DNA from 4 places in the Chryseobacterium sp. W4I1 genome. Region 4 is predicted to be linked to each of the others. Evidence: riboswitches for the same ligand, from Rfam matches in the RefSeq annotation. Region 4 holds a riboswitch; each other region holds the start of a gene.

Region 1 (4,826 bases), 750 kb from region 4:
CTGAAGATCCGGGAAAACATCAAAAACATTATTAGCACCCACCGTTAGATTTATATTTTTCGTTATATCATAGCCTACACTTACATCCGTAACCACTTTGGGAGTAAAGCTCTGAACTTTACCAAAAGGGTAACCATCGCGAATGACCTGGCCAAAGTACGTATTTCTTACCATGAAATTGAATTTTCCAATGGCATAATTGAGTCCTAAGGAAGCTTTTGTTTTTGGAGACAGGGTTTCTATGATGTTGATCTGATCCGGTCCGAAGAATTGATCCTGGGAAGGCACCAGTTTTTCAGGAAAATGAAAATCTGTGATCTTAGTTTCCGCGTAATTTCCTGCCAGATTGATGTTCAAATTTCCTCCACCCAGCTTCCAGTCGTAGGTAATTACTATATCTGCACCTTTTGTTTCTGTATCAATGGCATTGGCGAAAAACCTTCCGCTTTCTACATTATACTGTGCTAGTCTCGGATCTTCAATATTACTGGTGATTACGATTCTATCTTTTACTCTGATCCAGTACCCGTCAAGTGTTATCAACAATCTGTTGGCTGGTTTCAGCGTAAATCCGGCACTGGCATTGACTGAAGTTTCCTGTTTTAATTGATCGAAACCAAGCGCCCTGGCGGCATCACTGTCATTCCTGAAAATTCCTTTCGTTACAATTCCTAATCCCGAAGTGGAAATATCTGCATAAGAATTATTAAAATACTGCTGCTGAAGGGATGGAGCCCTGAAACCCGTTCCCACAGATGCTCTTACTGCATAGTTTTTTACAAATTCATACCTCAGCGCCAGTTTTCCGTTCAAGGTATTTCCAAAATCTGAATAATTCTCAAATCTTCCTGCCAAATCTATATTTAATTTCTTGGCTAAATCATAAGAAACATCTGCATACACCGCTGTCGAATGTCTGGATTTCTTCAAGGCATTATCCGGTGAAAAACCAATGAAGGATTGTGAGCCACCATTCCCAATCACCGTAGAACCAGGTGTTGCAGGGTTTCCATTGATATCATATCTTGTATAAGAAGCTTCATCTCCAGGTTTGATTTCATACTGTTCAAAACGGAACTCTCCACCAAATGCCACATTAAACTGATTCAGATTTTTCGAAACATCAAGATTCACAGTATTCTGAAGGAAGCTGTGGGCTCCCGCATAAAAGCTTGTTGGAGATTTTACTCCCAACGAAGCATTGTTTGTATTGTCTACATTGTAATTGAATGTATTGCTTCCAAAAGTATTGCTTAAATCAATCAGCCAGTTATTTACATTATATTTTGCTCCTAGTGCGTAAGAAAAATCATAGACCTGTGAGCTCAATGTAGCCTGAAATCCATTCGGATAAATAGAAGAAACCACATTGGATGTTTCACCCGGCAATCTCCTGAAACCAAAACCCTTTCCTTCTTTAATACTGAAGCCTCCGAAAGAATATAGTTTAAAACGTTCACTTAACGGATATTCAGAATTAAAAAACAACTGTGCCTGCCTGATCTGCGCATCTCCGATCTGAAAATTAAAATCATCACGTGTGAGACCTCTCTCTTTCAACATAGCATTGTCTGCATTGATAGCATCTTGAGGATTATCTGCAAATTCGTAGGCAAAATTATCCCCAAAAATATCCAGATCATGATTCTGGGTTCTTGTCGTCTTACCTCTGTGGCTTAATTGTAATGAGAGATTCACATAGCTGTCTTTTTTACCCAGAGAAGATCCGTAATTGATCCCGGTCTGATAAGTTTCTCCGTCATTTCTCCCACTAATTCCATAAGATGCCGAAGCAGATGCTCCGATATCTTTTTTAAGAATAATATTTACGACTCCTGCAATGGCATCAGAACCGTACTGTGCGGCAGCTCCATCCCTTAAAACCTCTATCCTGTCAATTGCGATCACGGGAATCGTACTCAGATCTGTACCTACGGATCCATTTCCAACGGTATTCTGATAATTGACCAATGAAGTCGTATGTCTTCTTTTTCCATTAATTAAAACCAGAACCTGATCTGGCCCCATTCCTCTTAAGGTTACGGGATCGATATGTTCCGTACCGTCAGAAGCGGACTGCCTTACGGAGTTAAATGACGGAATCACATAATTCAATAAATCCTGAACGGTGGTTTGCGGAGCAGATCTTTGAAGTTTTTCTATATTGATAATATCTACGGGAACGGGTGTTTCCAGCTTTGTTCTTTTCGCATTCCGGTTTCCTACGATCACTACATCTTCGATTTGTGTTCCTTTTTCCTGTTCCTGTGCATTCACCAAAACGGAACCTAAGAGTATAACAGACAGGCTGAGTTTTTTCATCTTTTGTTCTTCTAAATTAAAATAATAAGCTTCCCCCGGAAATGATCCGCAGTGGCAAAAGACTTCAAGAAATGGAAGTGTTGTCAGGATATTGACTTTGCTCATCTTCCCCACAATGGGCTGGAATTAGCACCTTTACACTTTTTAGAGACGTGCAGGTTGCTAAGGTTTCACAGGGCCAAATCCCTCCACCTTTCTCGATAATCTACTGCAAAAGTAGACTAATATTTTTAATTACCCACCCCAAAAGTAGATTTAGATATCCTGTACCATGGTAAAAAAAGAGGAATAATGTAATTTCATTATCCCTCTTTTTATTTATTTAATAATCATTTTCTGAATGGCCGTCCCTGTTTCAGAATGGAGGTGAACCAGATAGGTTCCTGCCGGATAATTAGCTTTCAACTTATAAGTTCCGTTTTCCTGATTCAATTTAAATGAATCCATTTTTTTGCCGCTCATGTCGAAAATAATGATTTCTCCATTTTTGGCTTTATGATAAATGAATTGAGCCAAACCATTTTTCACCGGATTATCTGCGATCTGAAGTGATAATTTGTTCGTCGCATTTATATCAACGGTTGAAAGCGCTCCAGAGTAGTTTCCAAAAATTCTGAATTCTCCCGGCTGTAAGGTAATCGGAGCTGTTGTAGAAACAAAATTTGAAATAGAATTATCCATCAGATTCTGCCATTGCCCTGTATAAGGAAAATAGGGAACAACATTCTGAGCAGAAGTGGTATAATTGGCTAAAACCACAACGTTTTTTACTCCAGCTATTGTATTGTCATAAACATAAATTCTGGTGATTAAACCGTCAGGGTCATTGGTAAGATTATTAGATTCTACCGTATACGTGTTTGATTTGAAAACAGGATAAGTATTCCTGATATTAATTATTTTAGCCCAGGTATCATATACTGATTTCCTGTTCACATTGGTATCATACCCTAAGGTAAAAGCAACCGGTTTTTCATCAGTCCTGCATCCACTATTGATTGAACCGTCCGCACATCGGTTAATACTGAATTCATAGCCCAATTCACCAAACTGCCAGATCATTTTCGGGCCTGGAATCGTAAAGAATGTTGCTCCGAAAGTCTTCATTCTTTCAAGGGCGGTATTCAGGTTGGTAACATTGTAGCTTCCATTAACCGCTCCATAGGCAAGGTTTTTAAACATTAATCTTTCTTCATCATGACTTTCCCCATATCCTACTGCATGCTTATTGGTAAAACCGTGAAGCGTGTGATTCATTCTGTCATAGTTACTATTTTCCTTGTAACCCATTGTATTTTGGTTATAAGGCTCGGTTTGCTTATTCCAAAGCATTACCCCTTTTCCTTCAGCAATTCTGTAGTTTGCCCACTGCTGTTCTTCGGCATCCGTGCCTAAATGTTCAAAGATCATGTAAGAGTTGGGATCAATAGCCCACTGCTTGTCTGCATAATTCTTCATAATATCTACTCTGTCCTGCTGATAGGCATTGGTACATGCTTCATCATTTTCGGAGCAGTTTTGGGTGAATCCTTTTGTAAGATCCCATCGGAATCCATCGATATGATACTCTGTCAGCCATTGCTTAAGCGTTCTTTCAACATAATATTGTGTTGCGGGACTTGTATGGTTAAAATCATTAAATACATTATAAGAGTGCTTCGGAACCTGGTTAAAATAAGGATTATTAGCCGCAATATCACCGAAACCGTCTCCATCAGGGTCAATATTCCAAAGTCTTGCTAACGGTGAACGTCCTGTCGCATGATTAAATGCAACGTCTAATATTACCGCAATCCCGTTCTGATGACAGAGATCTACGAATTCTTTGAATTTTTCAGGTGTTCCATAGGCTTTATCCAATGCATAATGGAAGGATGTATTGTATCCCCAGGAAAGATTCCCTTCAAATTCCATAATAGGAAGAAGCTCAATAGCGTTGATATTTAAATTTTTTAAGTAAGAAATCTTATTGATCAATGACTGCCAGTTTTTTTCCTGTGTAAAATCTCTCAACAGTAATTCATATACCACCAAATCTTCTTTTACCGGTCTTTGAAAATTGGTTATCTGCCAATTGTAATCGGCCTGTCCGGTTTTGAACATTGAAACTTCAAAGTTTTGTCCTGCAGGAAACGGGGGTAAATTGGGATAGGTAGTATTAGAGATCCACTGATCATCATAAGAAGATAAAATTTGTGGCGAGTAAGGGTCTGCCACTTTTTTCAAGTCATTGGTTCTGTATTGGAAAGTATAGAGCTGCTGCGGGGTAAGGCCGGTGAGTTCTATCCAATAGAGGTCAGGATTTGTAGTATCTCTTTTCATCAGATAAGCATCATCCACTGCCCAGTTATTAAAACTTCCTATGACGTGTACAAAGTTTTTATAAGGAGCATACAGCGCAAGACCTACTCTGGTCTGATCTGTAGGACTATAATTTATACCCTGTTTGATCCAGTTCGGAATAGCTTCAGTAACTACATTTCTCGGGGTCTGAAATATGAAAG
Region 2 (4,826 bases), 140 kb from region 4:
AATCTTTCCGCCAATGCTGAATGTCAGCAATCCTGAAAGATCAAAGTTTTTATAAGATACACTTGTGGTAACTCCACCCGTTACTTTAGGTAATGCGGATCCCTGCAGGGTCCGTGTCGCTTTTGCATATTCAGAAGTGGTCCCGTCTACCGTATTTCCGTTGGCATCCTGGTAAATGTATCTCCAGAGAGGTTTTCCGTTGGAAGGATCTACTCCTTTCCATTCCTGAAGATAAAAATCATAGATAGAACCTCCTACTTCTAGGCGCTTAGTGCCGGATATGACAGCTCCCTTTGGCAGCTTTGTAATCTTATTATGTAAAGTACTCAGGTTGACATCCACATTCCACTGGAAATTATCATTTCTGATGGGTGTTGTGAATAATGAGAATTCAAAACCTGTATTCTGTATGGTCCCGACATTAAAAGGAAAATCACTGATTCCAAGAGATGGTGCAACCGGCATATTAAAAAGAAGATCCTGGCTCTTTCTTTTAAAATATTCTACATTCCCTTTAATCCTGTTATTAAGAATAGCAAACTCTAAACCTACATTTAAATTAAGATTGGTTTCCCATTTCACATCATTGGTCTGTATTTTTTCAAGAACCGTTCCCGGCTCGCCAAGGTTATTATAAAATTTATACAGTTCCTGGTAAGCGTAATAAAGCGAAGATCCGTTAGGTCTACGTAATTTATCATTCCCTTGACCTCCGTAACTCGCACGAAGCGTCAGTTGATTAAAGAAATTCAGATCCTTGATAAAACTTTCATTTGAAACTTTCCATGAACCTCCTACTGACCAAAATTTTCCCCATCTGTTATCTGTATAAAATCTTGAAGAACCATCTGCTCTTCCGGATACGGATAAGAAATAAGTATTGTTAAAATCATATTCTGCTCTTCCCAGGAAACTCAACAAAGAGAATTTATCACTATTTCCACTGAAGCTCCCTAACAGGGCAGCCGCATCAGGTTCGTAATAGTAAGGCAGCGAAAACTGGCTTCTGGAACCGGAAATCGTTTGATAATCATATTTATAAAACTCCTGACCTCCTAAAATATTGATATGGTGTTTTCCGAATTTTTTGTCATACGTCAGAATATTACTGGTGGTATAAGAAAGTGTCCTGGTATTTGATCTCGTAACAGATCCTCCAGTCTCACTTCCCTCTCCGATAAGCGGATTGGAGTAATAATGTCCATTGTAATTCACTAAATCAATTGAAAAGCTGGTTTTAAATTTCAGTTCCGGAAGGAAAGTAAACTCCAAAAATCCTTTTCCTGAGAAGTTATCCTCTTTGTTTTCATTTTTGTCTAAAGGAAGCGTTGCTGCAGCATTCTGATTCTGCAGTGCACTTGTAGGTCTGTATTTTCCGAAATCGTAAATTCTGTTTCCCTGTGCATCCAGTCGGTAGCTTCCATCTTCATTTCTCTCATAATAAGGATAAAAAGACGGAATTACCCTTGCTGCATTGATGATATTGTCTGTTCTTGAATCCGATGATGGCGGTGCATTCTGGATACTGTTGGTATAGCTTAAATTCACTCCTGCATTCAACCATTTTTTAACTTCAGTATTAACCTTCAATCTGGTTGCGAATTTTTGAAAACCAGACTCAATGGCAATTCCTTTATCATCCAAATACCCTAATGAAAAAAAATAATTACTTTTTTCGCTGCCCCCGCTGATATCAAAATCAACCTGACTTCTGGATGCTGTTCTTTGAAGAATATCTCGCCAGTCGTCATTCCATAAAGGTTTTGCTCCAGGAAGAAGTTTTCCGTCTGCTCCCACAGGATTTGGAAATCCGGCTCCGTAAGGATTGATCCCAAGTGCATTGACAAGATTATCACTTGCCATCTGTCCTGCCTGTTGTGAAGAGATCTGAGGAGACTTGTAACCATTTCTCAATGCTTCCCAATACAGCTGGAAATACTGATCCGTACTCACCTGCTTATAATCTTTGACCGCTCTGCTGGAAAATCCCTGACTGAGATTAAAATTCACTCTGGATTCTCCTTTCTTGCCGGATTTTGTGGTAATGATGATAATTCCGTTAGCTCCTCTTGAGCCGTATAATGAACTTGCTGTAGCATCTTTCAGAACACTGATGGATTCAATATCATTGGGGCTGATGGAATTGATGTTTCCATCAAAAGGAATTCCATCCACAACATATAAAGGATCACTGGAAGCACTTATAGAGCCCACTCCTCGAATCCTGATAGATGCCGTAGAACCCGGCTGTCCTGAAGCACTTACTGCCTGAACACCCGGAACCTGCCCTTCCAGAGCCTTTGTAATATTGGTAACAGGCCGGTTATTGATCTTATCACTTGAGATAGTGGCTACTGAACCTGTGTAGCTTGTTCTTTTGGCTTTACCATAAGCAATTACTACCACCTCATCAATTTCTTTTTCGGTGATTGTATCTTTTTTTGGCTTAATTTCCTGTGCCTGTACACTGATAATACCTAAGAAAAATACAGCGACTGGTGGAATCCAGATCTTAGAATTAAATAAACTTTTACTAATCATAATCAATTTTATTTATCATATATTAAAAATTAACCCCTTGCAGAAAAGTCAACAAAGGGCATCGATAAATACGATTAACCAAATGCTTATTTTTCCTTTAAGGCTGAATGTAACACCTTGCGCAGAGGCAGGTTGTTAAGATTTCACAGGGTCAGTTCCCTCCATCTTTCTTTATAAGCCGATCGAAATATGTTTGCAAATCTAAAAACAATTAGTCTACAAAACAAGTAGACTTTAAAATTTATTATTAATTTTTATCAAAATTTAAGTTAATTTTTAATTAAAGAATGTTATAACAGCTATTTATAGAATTATGAAAATATTAAACATGACAAATATCATTATCAATAACACAATAACATTCAAGTACAATTAAATTCAAAAAAAGTTCTATAATCAAACTAAACTTTTTAAATTTATACAATGAAAGTTTTAATTGTAAACGGCCCCAACCTGAATCTTTTAGGCAAAAGAGAACCTGAGATCTATGGTAGTATAACCATGGAAACCTGTTTGGAAGAACTGAAATCTGAATTCACTTCTCATGATCTGGAATATTATCAATCCAATATTGAAGGAGAAATTATTAACAGGCTTCAGGCAGATGATTTTGACGCAGTCGTAATTAATCCCGGTGCTTATACGCATTATTCGTATGCTATTGCAGACTGTTTAAAGAATATCAGTAAACCAAAGATTGAAGTTCACATCAGTAATATTTACAAAAGGGAAGAATTCCGTCAGAAATCTGTGACCGCTGCCAGTACAGATGCGGTGTTGTCCGGGTTTGGAATGGACGGATACAGATTAGCAATTTTAAGTTTGAAATAATAACAGAATTTCAGTGCTTTAACAAACGTGACATCCATTACTAGAATAGTACAAAACAGGCACTACAGAAAATATTGCATCGAACAAAAACCAAGTTAAGAAATAAAAAAGCCTCATCGTTGATGAGGCTTTTGTTGTATTAAGTAGTCTGCTGCTGAAGCTGAGGTCCTGAAGCAATTAACTTCTTCCCTTCTTCAGTATTACAGTACTGCTCAAAGTTTTTGATATATCTTGCAGCAAGATCTTTTGCTTTTTCTTCCCATTCTGTAGCATTGCTGTACGTTTCCCTAGGATCAAGGATACCTTCAGAAACATTTGGAAGCTGTGTAGGAATTTCAAGGTTCATGATTGGAACCTGAGTTTTAGGAGCATTTTCGATAGAACCGTCGATGATTGCATCGATGATTGCTCTTGTATCTTTCAGAGAAATTCTCTTTCCAGTTCCGTTCCATCCTGTATTTACCAAATAAGCTTTAGCTCCGTGCTCCTTCATTTTTCCGATCAATGTTTTAGAATACATTGTTGGGTGAAGAGTGAGGAAAGCTTCTCCAAATGCAGGAGAAAAAGACGGTTCCGGTTCAGTAATTCCTCTTTCGGTACCTGCCAGTTTGGAAGTATATCCACAAAGGAAGTGGTACTGAGCCTGGTTTTCATCCAAAATAGAAACCGGAGGCAATACCCCGAATGCATCAGCAGAAAGGTAAACGATCTTTTTAGCATGTCCTGCCTTTGATGGAAGAACAATCTTGTTGATATGGTAAATTGGGTAAGATACTCTTGTATTTTCTGTAATAGATCCGTCTTTATAGTCAGCTACACCATTGTGTACCACTACGTTTTCAAGAAGCGCATCTCTTTTGATTGCTCTGAAAATATCCGGTTCTTTTTCAGCTGAAAGATCAATTACTTTCGCATAGCATCCACCTTCGTAGTTGAATACACCATTGTTGTCCCAACCGTGCTCGTCATCACCAATCAGGAATCTTTTCGGATCTGCAGATAAAGTTGTTTTTCCAGTTCCGGAAAGACCGAAGAAAAGAGCAACATCTCCTTCTTCTCCTACGTTTGCAGAACAGTGCATAGAAGCCATTCCTTTCAGTGGAAGGTAATAGTTCATCATGGCAAACATCCCTTTTTTCATTTCACCTCCGTACCATGTACCTCCAATGATCTGTAGTTTTTCAGTAAGGTTGAACATGATGAAGTTTTCAGAATTCAATCCTTGAGATTCCCAGTTCGGGTTGGTAGTTTTAGAACCATTAATTACTGTAAAATCCGGTTCTCCAAAGTTTTCAAGCTCATAATGAGAAGGACGGATAAACATATTCGTAACGAAATGCGCCTGCCATGCTACTTCAACAATGAATCTTACTTTTAGTCTTGTATCTGTATTGGTCCCACAAAAGGCATCCACTACATAAATTTTCTTAGCCTCAGAAAGCTGGTTCAGCACT
Region 3 (4,826 bases), 830 kb from region 4:
ATAACCAGCGTACAGGTACATGAAATTAATTTTATCAGGGTTAAAATTAAACTTCATGATCTCACTCATTGGTTTGCTGAAAATCATAAATGGAATGGGAAGTCCAACATTAAAGTTGTGAATTCTCATATTTGAGATATTCACCTGTTCATTGAATAGCTTTCTTCCTTCTTTTCTTATTACCTGAGCTACCTGGTTACTTGCTGAACTTACACTATAGCCAATAAATGCATAATTAAAAGCTGAAACCTTTATCTCATAATTGTCAAAAATGGTAGGCTGTAAATTAGGGTTTCCGGTTACTTCAGTGCTTGGCCCCGAGAATGTTACGTTATTTGGGTTTAGAGCGGAAATACTTGGTAAAGTGATTTTTTTGTTATAATTGGCAGCAACATATACCTGATTCATTACGCTATATTGTACACTTGCATTTGGAAATAATTTAAATTTATTAAAAGGAGTTAAATTATCCTCAGTCAGCTTTCCCTGTTTATCAAAAAAACGGGTAATTCCGGAAATATCATAATTTTCTGCACGGGCTCCTAAAGTGAAATCAAATTTCTTGAGTTTCGCCTGAAATTCCAGATAGGTTGAAGCTGTTTGCCTTTGGTAATCAAGGTTTGTGATTCCAAAACTTTTTGTATCATAATTCTGCCTTTCATATAATCCTCCAAAACTTACTTTTCCACCGTCCAGAAGTTTAATCGGCTGGGAATAATCTATTTTGAAGTTGGCAATATTCATTACAGATTTGTTATTTAAAATGTCTTTTTGCCCGTTGCTCTCTATTGTTTTTGTAGGATCGAATACAAAATAACCGTCTTGAAAAAAATTATCCTGAGCAAACTTATTATCAGATCTGGTATATCCAAATTGAAAATCCAGCTTTTGAGATTTATCTGCAAAACGTTTTTGATATGTTATCACTGCTTCCTGCCTCAAATTATCAGTATGAGCAACATCTGAGGAATTATAGTAGGCCTCACGTAAATCTTTAAGATTTTTTTCAAAAGGCAAATCTCCATGACCATTACTCAAAGTATAATTGTCATTATTGTTATGGTAAATATCGTAGTTCAGCAATAATCTGTCCTGTCCAAGATCAAACGTCATTCCTGATTTTGCAAAATACCCACGTCCTATTCTGTCGGTATTGCTGTGAAGAAGTGCATCCTGATCACCGTTCAGCATACTTTCACGATAATTTTGGCCGACATTCAGCTGCCATCCGAAAAGCTTATTTCTTGCATTCAGATTTACAGAATTTGTTGTTCTGCTTCTGAATTTATCATAATTTGTAAATGAGTAATTTCCTGAATACGTTGCTGTTAAATATTTATTGGCATTTTTATTCGTAATAATATTCATGATGGCACCTCCGGAAGTCGCAGGAAATTCTGCTCCGGGCTGCGTGATCACTTCAATTTTTTCCACCGAATTGGCAGGCATTCCTTCCAGGAAAGAATTCAATTCATTTGAAGTAATGTTTAAAGGTCTTCCATTCAGATATACATCCAGAATTTTTCCCTGATACATCATTCCCGCAATATCTGTGGAAACCAGCCCCGGAAGTTTTTTTATTCCCTCCAGAACGTTACCGTTATTAAGCTGTGGCTGTTCAGAAAAATCAAAAATAGTACGGTCTGCTTTTTGTTCAACGGCTTTTTTAGTTTTAGTAATAACGACGCCTTCAATCTGCTTTTCTTTTTCTTGACTGCTACTGTTCGTCTTCTCCTGCGAATAGGCAAAAATAGATCCCAACAGGGATAAAGTTAATATAGTTCTTTTCATAATGTTTTTTTACTACTCTTCAGTTAGACGTAAAAAAGAACAATTTGTTACGGTAAAATTTGCGAAAAGTTAAATTTTTGGGCATTTATTTTTTTATTTCCGAAATAATTATATCTTTGCCAGGTAATTATCAAGAATCTCATAGATGGGATAGCAACCTGCAAAACAAGCAAGGTGCTGAAATAGATAAGCCGGTATGCCCGGAAAAAATGTTTATTCTCTATTTTCTCCCCATCTTGAAATTTTTGTTTTAAAAAATAAAATCAATGTTTAAAGACAAGGGAAATCACATTATCAATTTAAATTTTCGTTTCTCGGATCATGAAGAATCACTTCATTATTCTGACCTCTTTTCATGCCATTTCTACATGTGCATGTGTTGTTGTTTCTAGACACCTTTAAAAAATAATCTAACATTCCGGCTTTTCACGGTAACCTCTAAATAAAGGTTGCAGGAAAACTATTGCCTGAAAATTCAAACAATCATTAATAAAATACAAAACACATGCATACTTTCGAACATAAAATAATCATCGCTTCAGCAGTACTTATATCAGCATTTTATTTTGGACAAACAGATTCTACATCATCAAAAAAGATCGATGATGTTGTCATCCTAGGCTCAAGAGGAGCGGGGAGATCCCTTACAGAAACTCCGGTTCCTGTAGATATCATCAATATTTCAAAGATCTTACGACAAAGTCCTGTTAACAATATTAGCCAGGCGCTCAATTATGTGGTTCCATCATTTTCTTCCACCTCTCATACTGTGAATGACGGAACAGACTTTGTAGATCCGGCTCTTCTCAGAGGCCTGGGTCCGGATCAGGTTTTGGTTTTACTTAACGGAAAAAGAAGATACCAGTCCTCACTAATCAATGTTACCTTAACTCCCGGAAGAGGCTCGGTGGGAACAGATCTTAATGCTATTCCAGCGTTTGCCTTAGAGAAAATTGAAGTTTTAAGGGACGGAGCTTCTGCTCAATATGGCTCAGATGCTATTGCCGGAGTCGTCAATTTAGGACTTAAAAAAAGACTCGGACTATCAGGGCAGGTTTTTCTGGGAGGATATGTTTCTCCCGTTACCAATAATTTTTCCGGTGGAATAGATGGACAGACCATTTCGGCAGACCTTAATTACGGGGCGAAAATTGGCAGCAAAGGTTTTATCAACGTAACAGGATCGGTGCAGTATCGGGATCCCTATTCAAGAGCGGGAGTGAGGGAAGGAGATATCTTTAATGCATACAATGCCATTAATTACAGAGCTTTACAAAATGGTGTCAATATCGATGGGCTATATAAAAATATTACCAATACCTCTAATACCCAGCAGATTATCAATGCCGTAAAGCAGTATGCATCACAGGTTAATTATTTTTCACAGGATTTCAAGAATCAGATAGCGGGAGCAAATAGTATTACTGCATTACAGGGACTTTTGGGGAAAGATGTAACTGATCAGGAGCTTAAGTACAGAAATTTGGAAAGAAAAGATTTCAGTCTTAGATCTGGCCAATCCAAGTTACAGTCGGCACAGCTTTTTTTCAACTCTGAAATTCCGGTCAATGAAGACTGGAAGGTTTATTCTTTTGGTGGATATAGCTACCGTTTGGGAAATGCAGGAGGATTTTACCGTCTGCCCAATACAGAAAGAAACATCAATGCTGTTACTCCGAACGGTTATCTGCCACAAATTGAAGCAAATGTAAATGACTATTCGTTAGCCGGAGGGATCAAAGGAAAATGGAACGGCTGGAATGTTGATCTGAGCAATACCTTCGGGAAGAATGCTTTTAATTTTGGAGTCGTTAATACCTTTAATGCATCTTTGGGTGACCGTTCACCCAGAACTTTCGAAGCCGGAGGATCAGAGTTTTTGCAAAATACCCTGAATCTTGATTTCTCAAAAAAATATGATGTCCTTCACGGCCTGAATGTCGCTTTTGGAGGCGAATACCGTTACGAGAATTATAAAGTAAATGCGGGAAACGAAAACTCTTATGTATCCTATGATATTTTTGGACGTGTAGTTACTGCTGCTACTCCTGACAATGAGAAGGTCACTGATTTTTTCGGCGTTACAAGACCAGCCGGATCACAGGTTTTTCCGGGATTTAGTCCTGATAATGCCGTTTCCGGAAGCAGAAACAGTGTTGCTGCTTATGCCGATGTTGAAATTGAGCCTACCGATTGGTGGCTGTTAGAAGGAGCGGTAAGATTTGAAAACTATTCAGACTTCGGATCTACCTTTAATTATAAGCTGGCAACCAATATAAGATTGGCTAAAAACTTTAACTGGAGAGGGGCGGTTTCTACGGGTTTCCGGGCACCTTCTTTAGCACAAATCTACTACAGCTCTACATCTACGCTGATTCAGCAGGGAAAAACAACGCAGGTGGGAACCTTTAGAAATAATTCCGAAGCTGCGCAGGCATTAGGAATTCCCAAACTGAAACAGGAAACTTCGCAATCTTACAGTACGGGAATTACCTGGAAAATTCCGGCTTTGAGTCTCACATTTACAGCTGATGCCTATCTTATCAGGATTAAGGATAGAGTGGTGCTGACAGATTTGTTTTTCCGACCAGATAAAGTTAACAGTCCTGATGATCAGGTATTGCAGAGTGCATTTGATATTGCCAGAGCCAGCGCTGCCAATTTCTTTGCCAATGCAGTAGATTCCCAAACGAAAGGACTGGATATCACCGTTTCCCAGAATACAATAATTTCGGAAGGAATATCTTTGGAAAACAACTTCGGACTTAACCTGAATCAGACCAAAAGAGTCGGCGATATTCACGCTTCGCCAAAACTGGTAAGCCAGATCAATAACTATTTTTCTGAGCCCAACAGGGTTTATTTTGAAGAAGCTGTTCCTCATATCAAAGCGACTCTCGCTAATACACTGAAATTTTCACAGCTTACAGTTTCTCTTAGGAATTCTTACTTTGGAAAAGTGACGGATGCAGATGTACTGGATGCAAATTTTGACGGTATTACAGAAAGCAGGGAACATTTTGTTTTAAATGATC
Region 4 (4,826 bases):
TCTTCATTCCATAACCCTTCTTTTCCTTCCCCTAAATTCTCCATTGCCTCTGCGATATACAGATAATGCTCAAAAAATTTAATCGCCATATCCTCGTAAACCTGGTAATATTGAGCTAATTCCATAGCAATACGCATCATATTAAGTGCATACATAGCCATCCAGCTGGTTCCGTCAGCCTGTTCCAGATGCTGTCCGTCTTTCAGTACCATATTACGGTCGAAAGCCCCGATATTATCAAGCCCCAGGAAGCCTCCACCAAAAATATTGTTACCGCTTTTATCTTTTCGATTGACCCACCAGGTAAAATTCAGGAGAAGTTTCTGAAAAACTTTTTCAAGAAATAAAAGATCTGGTTTACCGTTTTGTTTTTCATCAATTTTAAATACCCTGAAACAAGACCATGCATGTACCGGTGGATTCACATCGCTCAGATTCCATTCATAAGCGGGAAGCTGACCGTTCGGATGCATATACCATTCCTTCGTCAGGAGAAGAAGCTGCCCCTTTGCAAATTCAGCATCAATAATAGAAAAAGGAACACAGTGAAATGCCAGGTCCCAGGTTGCATACCACGGATATTCCCATTTATCTGGCATAGAGATAATATCCTTATTGTGAAGGTGGTTCCACTCCGTATTTCTTACATATTCATTGAAATTTCTTGGTGCCTGATGATTAGGGTCACCTTTCAGCCATTTTCCAACGTTATAGTGATAGAACTGCTTATTCCAGAGAAGTCCAGCAAAAGCCTGTCTCTGTACATTTCTTTCATCTTCATTTGTGGTTTCATTCTGAATCTCCTGATAAAATTCGTTCGTTTCAGTAATTCTGTTATTAAAAATCTCATCAAATCTTTCAAAAGGTTCATCAACTTCATCCGGACACAACCTGAAATCAAATGTTTTAGACTGTCCTGCACCAATAATTTCATCAATGATAAAAGAAGCCTTAGTTCCCCTTTTTTCAGGATTCACCGTATTGCTCCCGTAAATGATATGGTCATTGATTCCATCCTTAAAGTAAGTATTTCCCGGGTACGGACTTCCGTATAATTTAGGAGTGTTGGTTTCATTTTCACAGAAAGCGCTTTTCGCTGCCAGATTTCTTGAATAAAATTTCTTAATAGAAATACTGTCATGATTTACGTCTATACATCCATCATAAGAAGCATTCAATTGTGCCTTGTACGAATTGTAGCCCCATTTCCAGTTATTCCTGAACCAAGCTGTAGGTGCTATGACGATCGGGGCATCCTGTTTACTTCGGTTATGAACCGTTACCCTTGCCAGAATATCATTGTGATCGGCCTTACAGTATTCAATAAAAATATCAAAATACTCATCGTTATCAAAAATTCCGGTGTCAAAGATCTCGTATTCAGGTTCCTTTTTACTACGTCTTCCGTTTTCTGCCACAAGATCATCATATGGAAATGCATTGATAGGATATTTGTACACCATTTTCATATAGCTGTGGGTAGGTGTATTATCCAGGTAATAGAAGATCTCCTTGATATCCTCGCCATGGTTTCCCTGAGGATTGCTCAGTCCGAAGAAACGCTCTTTTATTATTTTGTCCTTTTTATTCCAAAATGAAAAGGCAAAACAGAAAATCTGCTTTACATCAGAGATGCCTGCGATCCCTTCTTCGCCCCATCTGTAGGCGTAGCTTTCTGCATTGTTGTGATTGGCGTGATGCCAGGCATTCCCGTCCGGACTGTAATCTTCCCGTACGTTTCCCCATTGCCTGTTACTTACATAAGGACCCCAGTTTTTCCATTTTATATCTTGTAATCGCTCTTTTTCAGCACTCATATCTCATCATTTTTCAGTACGAAGGTAGTTTTTTTGAAAAAAAATTCCAATTCCTTTCATCTGAATAATTCTTAATATAGCTCTGAAACACTTGTAATTGTGGGCTTTTTTAATATTAAATATTTTTTTTGAAAAATTTAAAAGAAAACACCTATCTTTGCAGAGCGTTCATTCAAATATTGAAAATGTTATCAAGAAAGGTTGAGGGATTAGACCCTATGAAACCTTAGCAACCCTTTGTGCAAGCAAAGAAGGTGCTACGTTCTACCAAATTTATTTTGGACAGATAACTTACTGAAGTTCTTTTCAGCCATTTCCTGTGGCATTTTCAATTGTATTAAATAATAATAGAATTGAAAACAGAACTAAACTATATTAATCTTTCGTATCATACTCATTCCCAAAAGGAATACTATATCCCGTTGAGCTACCAGCTCTTCGGGAAAGACCTGTTTACAGCACCCATTATACTGATCAATCACGCCCTGACCGGAAATTCAAATGTTTCCGGAGAGAAAGGATGGTGGAAACAGCTGATTGGTGAAAATCAGATCATTGATACGACTCAATATACCGTTCTGTGTTTCAATATTCCCGGAAACGGATATGATCATTTTTTAATTGATGAATACGAAGATTTCACCCCTTCAGATATTGCAGAAATATTCCTGAAAGGTCTCGAAGCTTTACATATCAAAAAATTATATGCCATTATTGGAGGATCTCTAGGAGGCGGGATCGCTTGGGAGATGCTGGCCAAACAGCCACAGCTTGCAGAGATATTTATTCCTATTGCCTGCGATCTTAAGACCCACGATTGGCTTCATGCACAGTGTCTGGTTCAGAAATTTCTGCTGAACGGAAATGATGAACCCCTGCAAAAAGCCAGGATTCATGCTATGTTGTGTTATAGAACTCCTCAATCCTTAAACGATAGATTTCAAAACAAATATCATCATCAGAACCATCGGTTAGAATCAGAAGACTGGCTTCTTTACCATGGAAATGCATTGAACGAAAGATTTAGTTTAAAATCTTATAAGCTCATGAATCATTTGCTGATGAATATCAATACTGAAGAAAATCAGCTGGAAAAGATCACTGCACGAATGCACCTGATCGCTGTAGATACAGATCTATTCTTTCCCGCCTCAGAAATCCGAATGTGCTTTGAACAGCTGAGAGAGAGAAAAGAAGAGGTTTTCTATCACGAGATACAGTCAATTCACGGGCATGATGCCTTCTTAATGGAATACAAACAATTAAATAATATCATAAAAAATATTTTGTAGAATGAAAAATGCTAACGAAATTAAGTTTTTAAAGAACAGATCAATTATCAAATTTGAAGGGGAAGATTTCTTAGGTGAAATCGGGATAGACGGAAGAATTTTCAAAGCGCTTACCTTGGCACGTATCAGTGTAGGAGTGATCTCCCAACAAGCAATTGAAAATGGAATCTCTATTTTGGTAAATGAAGCAGACGCCGAAAAAGCCGTAGCCTGTCTGATTGATGAATTTGTGGAAGAAAGAAGATCAGGAAAAGTTTCACAGATTTACAGCATCAATAATGTTTCCGTACTTGGTTTTGTAGCGGAAGATTTCAATAAAGTTCTTGCCGAGCTTGCCAGAAATAATGTTTTTCCACTTCTTTTAAACCAGGTTTCAAGTGAAAAAAGAGTCAATATTGTCGTGACTTCCTCTCAGGATGAAAAAACGAAGAATGTTATTGAATCTGAAATTTTCAAAAAGCCAAAAACCGTTCATCTGGCTATTATCGGTCATGGAAATGTAGGAAAGACTTTAATTGAACAGGTTTTACAATCTTCAGAAGAAATCAAAAGACGTAAAAAAATAGACCTTAAAGTAGTGGCAGTAGCCAATTCAAGGAAAATTGCTTTTAATAAGAAAGGGTTTAATGCAGACTGGAGCGATGAGGTTTTAACAGCGGAACATCCATCTAATGTTCAGGAACTCATCAATTTCTCGAAAGAAAACCAGCTGGAAAACCTGATCGTAGTAGATAATACAGCAAGCAAAGATTTTGTGAAAAACTATCACGCTCTTGCTGAAAACGGTTTTGACCTTGTTTCTTCCAATAAAATTTTTAATACGCTTCCGATTGAAGAATACCGTCAACTAAGATATACGTTGAGTAAAAATAACAGACGCTATCTTTACGAAACGAATGTAGGGGCGGGACTTCCGTTAATTGATACCATCAAATTATTACACCTTTCAGGAGAAAATATTACAAGAATAAAAGGAGTGTTCTCAGGATCATTAAGCTATATCTTCAATAATTTCTCTGTAAGAAATGATAAATTCTCAACCATCATCGGAGAGGCAATGGAAAAAGGCTTTACAGAACCCGATCCCCGTGAAGACCTGTCAGGAAATGATGTGGCCAGAAAACTTCTGATCCTTGCCAGAGAATTAGACCTGATTAATGAATTCCAGGATATTAACATCCAGAATTTAATTCCGGAAAATCTTCTGGCAGTAGAAAAGAATGAATTTATCGCAAGACTGGATGAACTGGATGAAGAATACCAAAGAATTAAAGAAGGTCAGGAGCCTGGACACGTACTCCGTTATGTAGGTGATCTTCACGGCGATCTTCAGAAGGATAAAGGCCAGCTCGATGTGCAACTGATTTCTGTACCGGGAAGCTCCGCATTAGGCCAGTTGAAAGGTTCAGACTCAATTTTTGAGATCTATACAGAAAGTTATGGAGAAAACCCAATTGTAATAATGGGAGCCGGAGCCGGAGCCCAGGTAACGGCAAGAGGTGTTTTCGGTGATATCTTAAGAGTAAGTGAAACAAAATAATTAATGTAACAATATAACAATATAACAGTTTACCAATGATTATTATATCCGAGCGAAGCGAAGAATTTTATTGTTTCATTGATACCCTGTTCCATTGGTAAATTAAATATATATGGAAAATTTCGAAACCACCGCAATAAGAACTCAGACTGAAAGAACGCAGTTTGATGAACATAC

What was found. A riboswitch is a leader RNA that binds a small molecule or an ion and turns the genes downstream of it on or off. The one in region 4 is predicted to bind S-adenosylmethionine.
Region 1: another riboswitch for S-adenosylmethionine. It lies ahead of QF044_RS17285 (TonB-dependent siderophore receptor); the one in region 4 lies ahead of QF044_RS20840 (alpha/beta fold hydrolase).
Region 2: another riboswitch for S-adenosylmethionine. It lies ahead of QF044_RS20135 (TonB-dependent receptor); the one in region 4 lies ahead of QF044_RS20840 (alpha/beta fold hydrolase).
Region 3: another riboswitch for S-adenosylmethionine. It lies ahead of QF044_RS16925 (TonB-dependent siderophore receptor); the one in region 4 lies ahead of QF044_RS20840 (alpha/beta fold hydrolase).

What each region holds. Positions count from the first base shown of each region.
Region 1 covers NZ_JAUSXQ010000001.1:3,715,407-3,720,232, forward strand. The annotation lists gene QF044_RS17285 (TonB-dependent siderophore receptor) at 1-2,322, opposite strand, end outside; SAM riboswitch class I at 2,421-2,529, opposite strand; gene QF044_RS17290 (alpha-amylase family glycosyl hydrolase) at 2,641-4,826, opposite strand, start outside.
Region 2 covers NZ_JAUSXQ010000001.1:4,325,182-4,330,007, reverse strand. The annotation lists gene QF044_RS20135 (TonB-dependent receptor) at 1-2,541, opposite strand, end outside; SAM riboswitch class I at 2,625-2,721, opposite strand; gene QF044_RS20130 (type II 3-dehydroquinate dehydratase) at 2,965-3,372, shown strand; gene pckA (phosphoenolpyruvate carboxykinase (ATP)) at 3,512-4,826, opposite strand, start outside.
Region 3 covers NZ_JAUSXQ010000001.1:3,638,159-3,642,984, reverse strand. The annotation lists gene QF044_RS16930 (outer membrane beta-barrel protein) at 1-1,791, opposite strand, end outside; SAM-I-IV-variant riboswitch at 1,914-2,011, shown strand; gene QF044_RS16925 (TonB-dependent siderophore receptor) at 2,297-4,826, shown strand, end outside.
Region 4 covers NZ_JAUSXQ010000001.1:4,463,747-4,468,572, forward strand. The annotation lists gene QF044_RS20835 (glucosidase) at 1-1,817, opposite strand, end outside; SAM riboswitch class I at 2,003-2,110, shown strand; gene QF044_RS20840 (alpha/beta fold hydrolase) at 2,171-3,109, shown strand; gene QF044_RS20845 (NAD(P)-binding domain-containing protein) at 3,111-4,649, shown strand; gene QF044_RS20850 (O-succinylhomoserine sulfhydrylase) at 4,762-4,826, shown strand, end outside.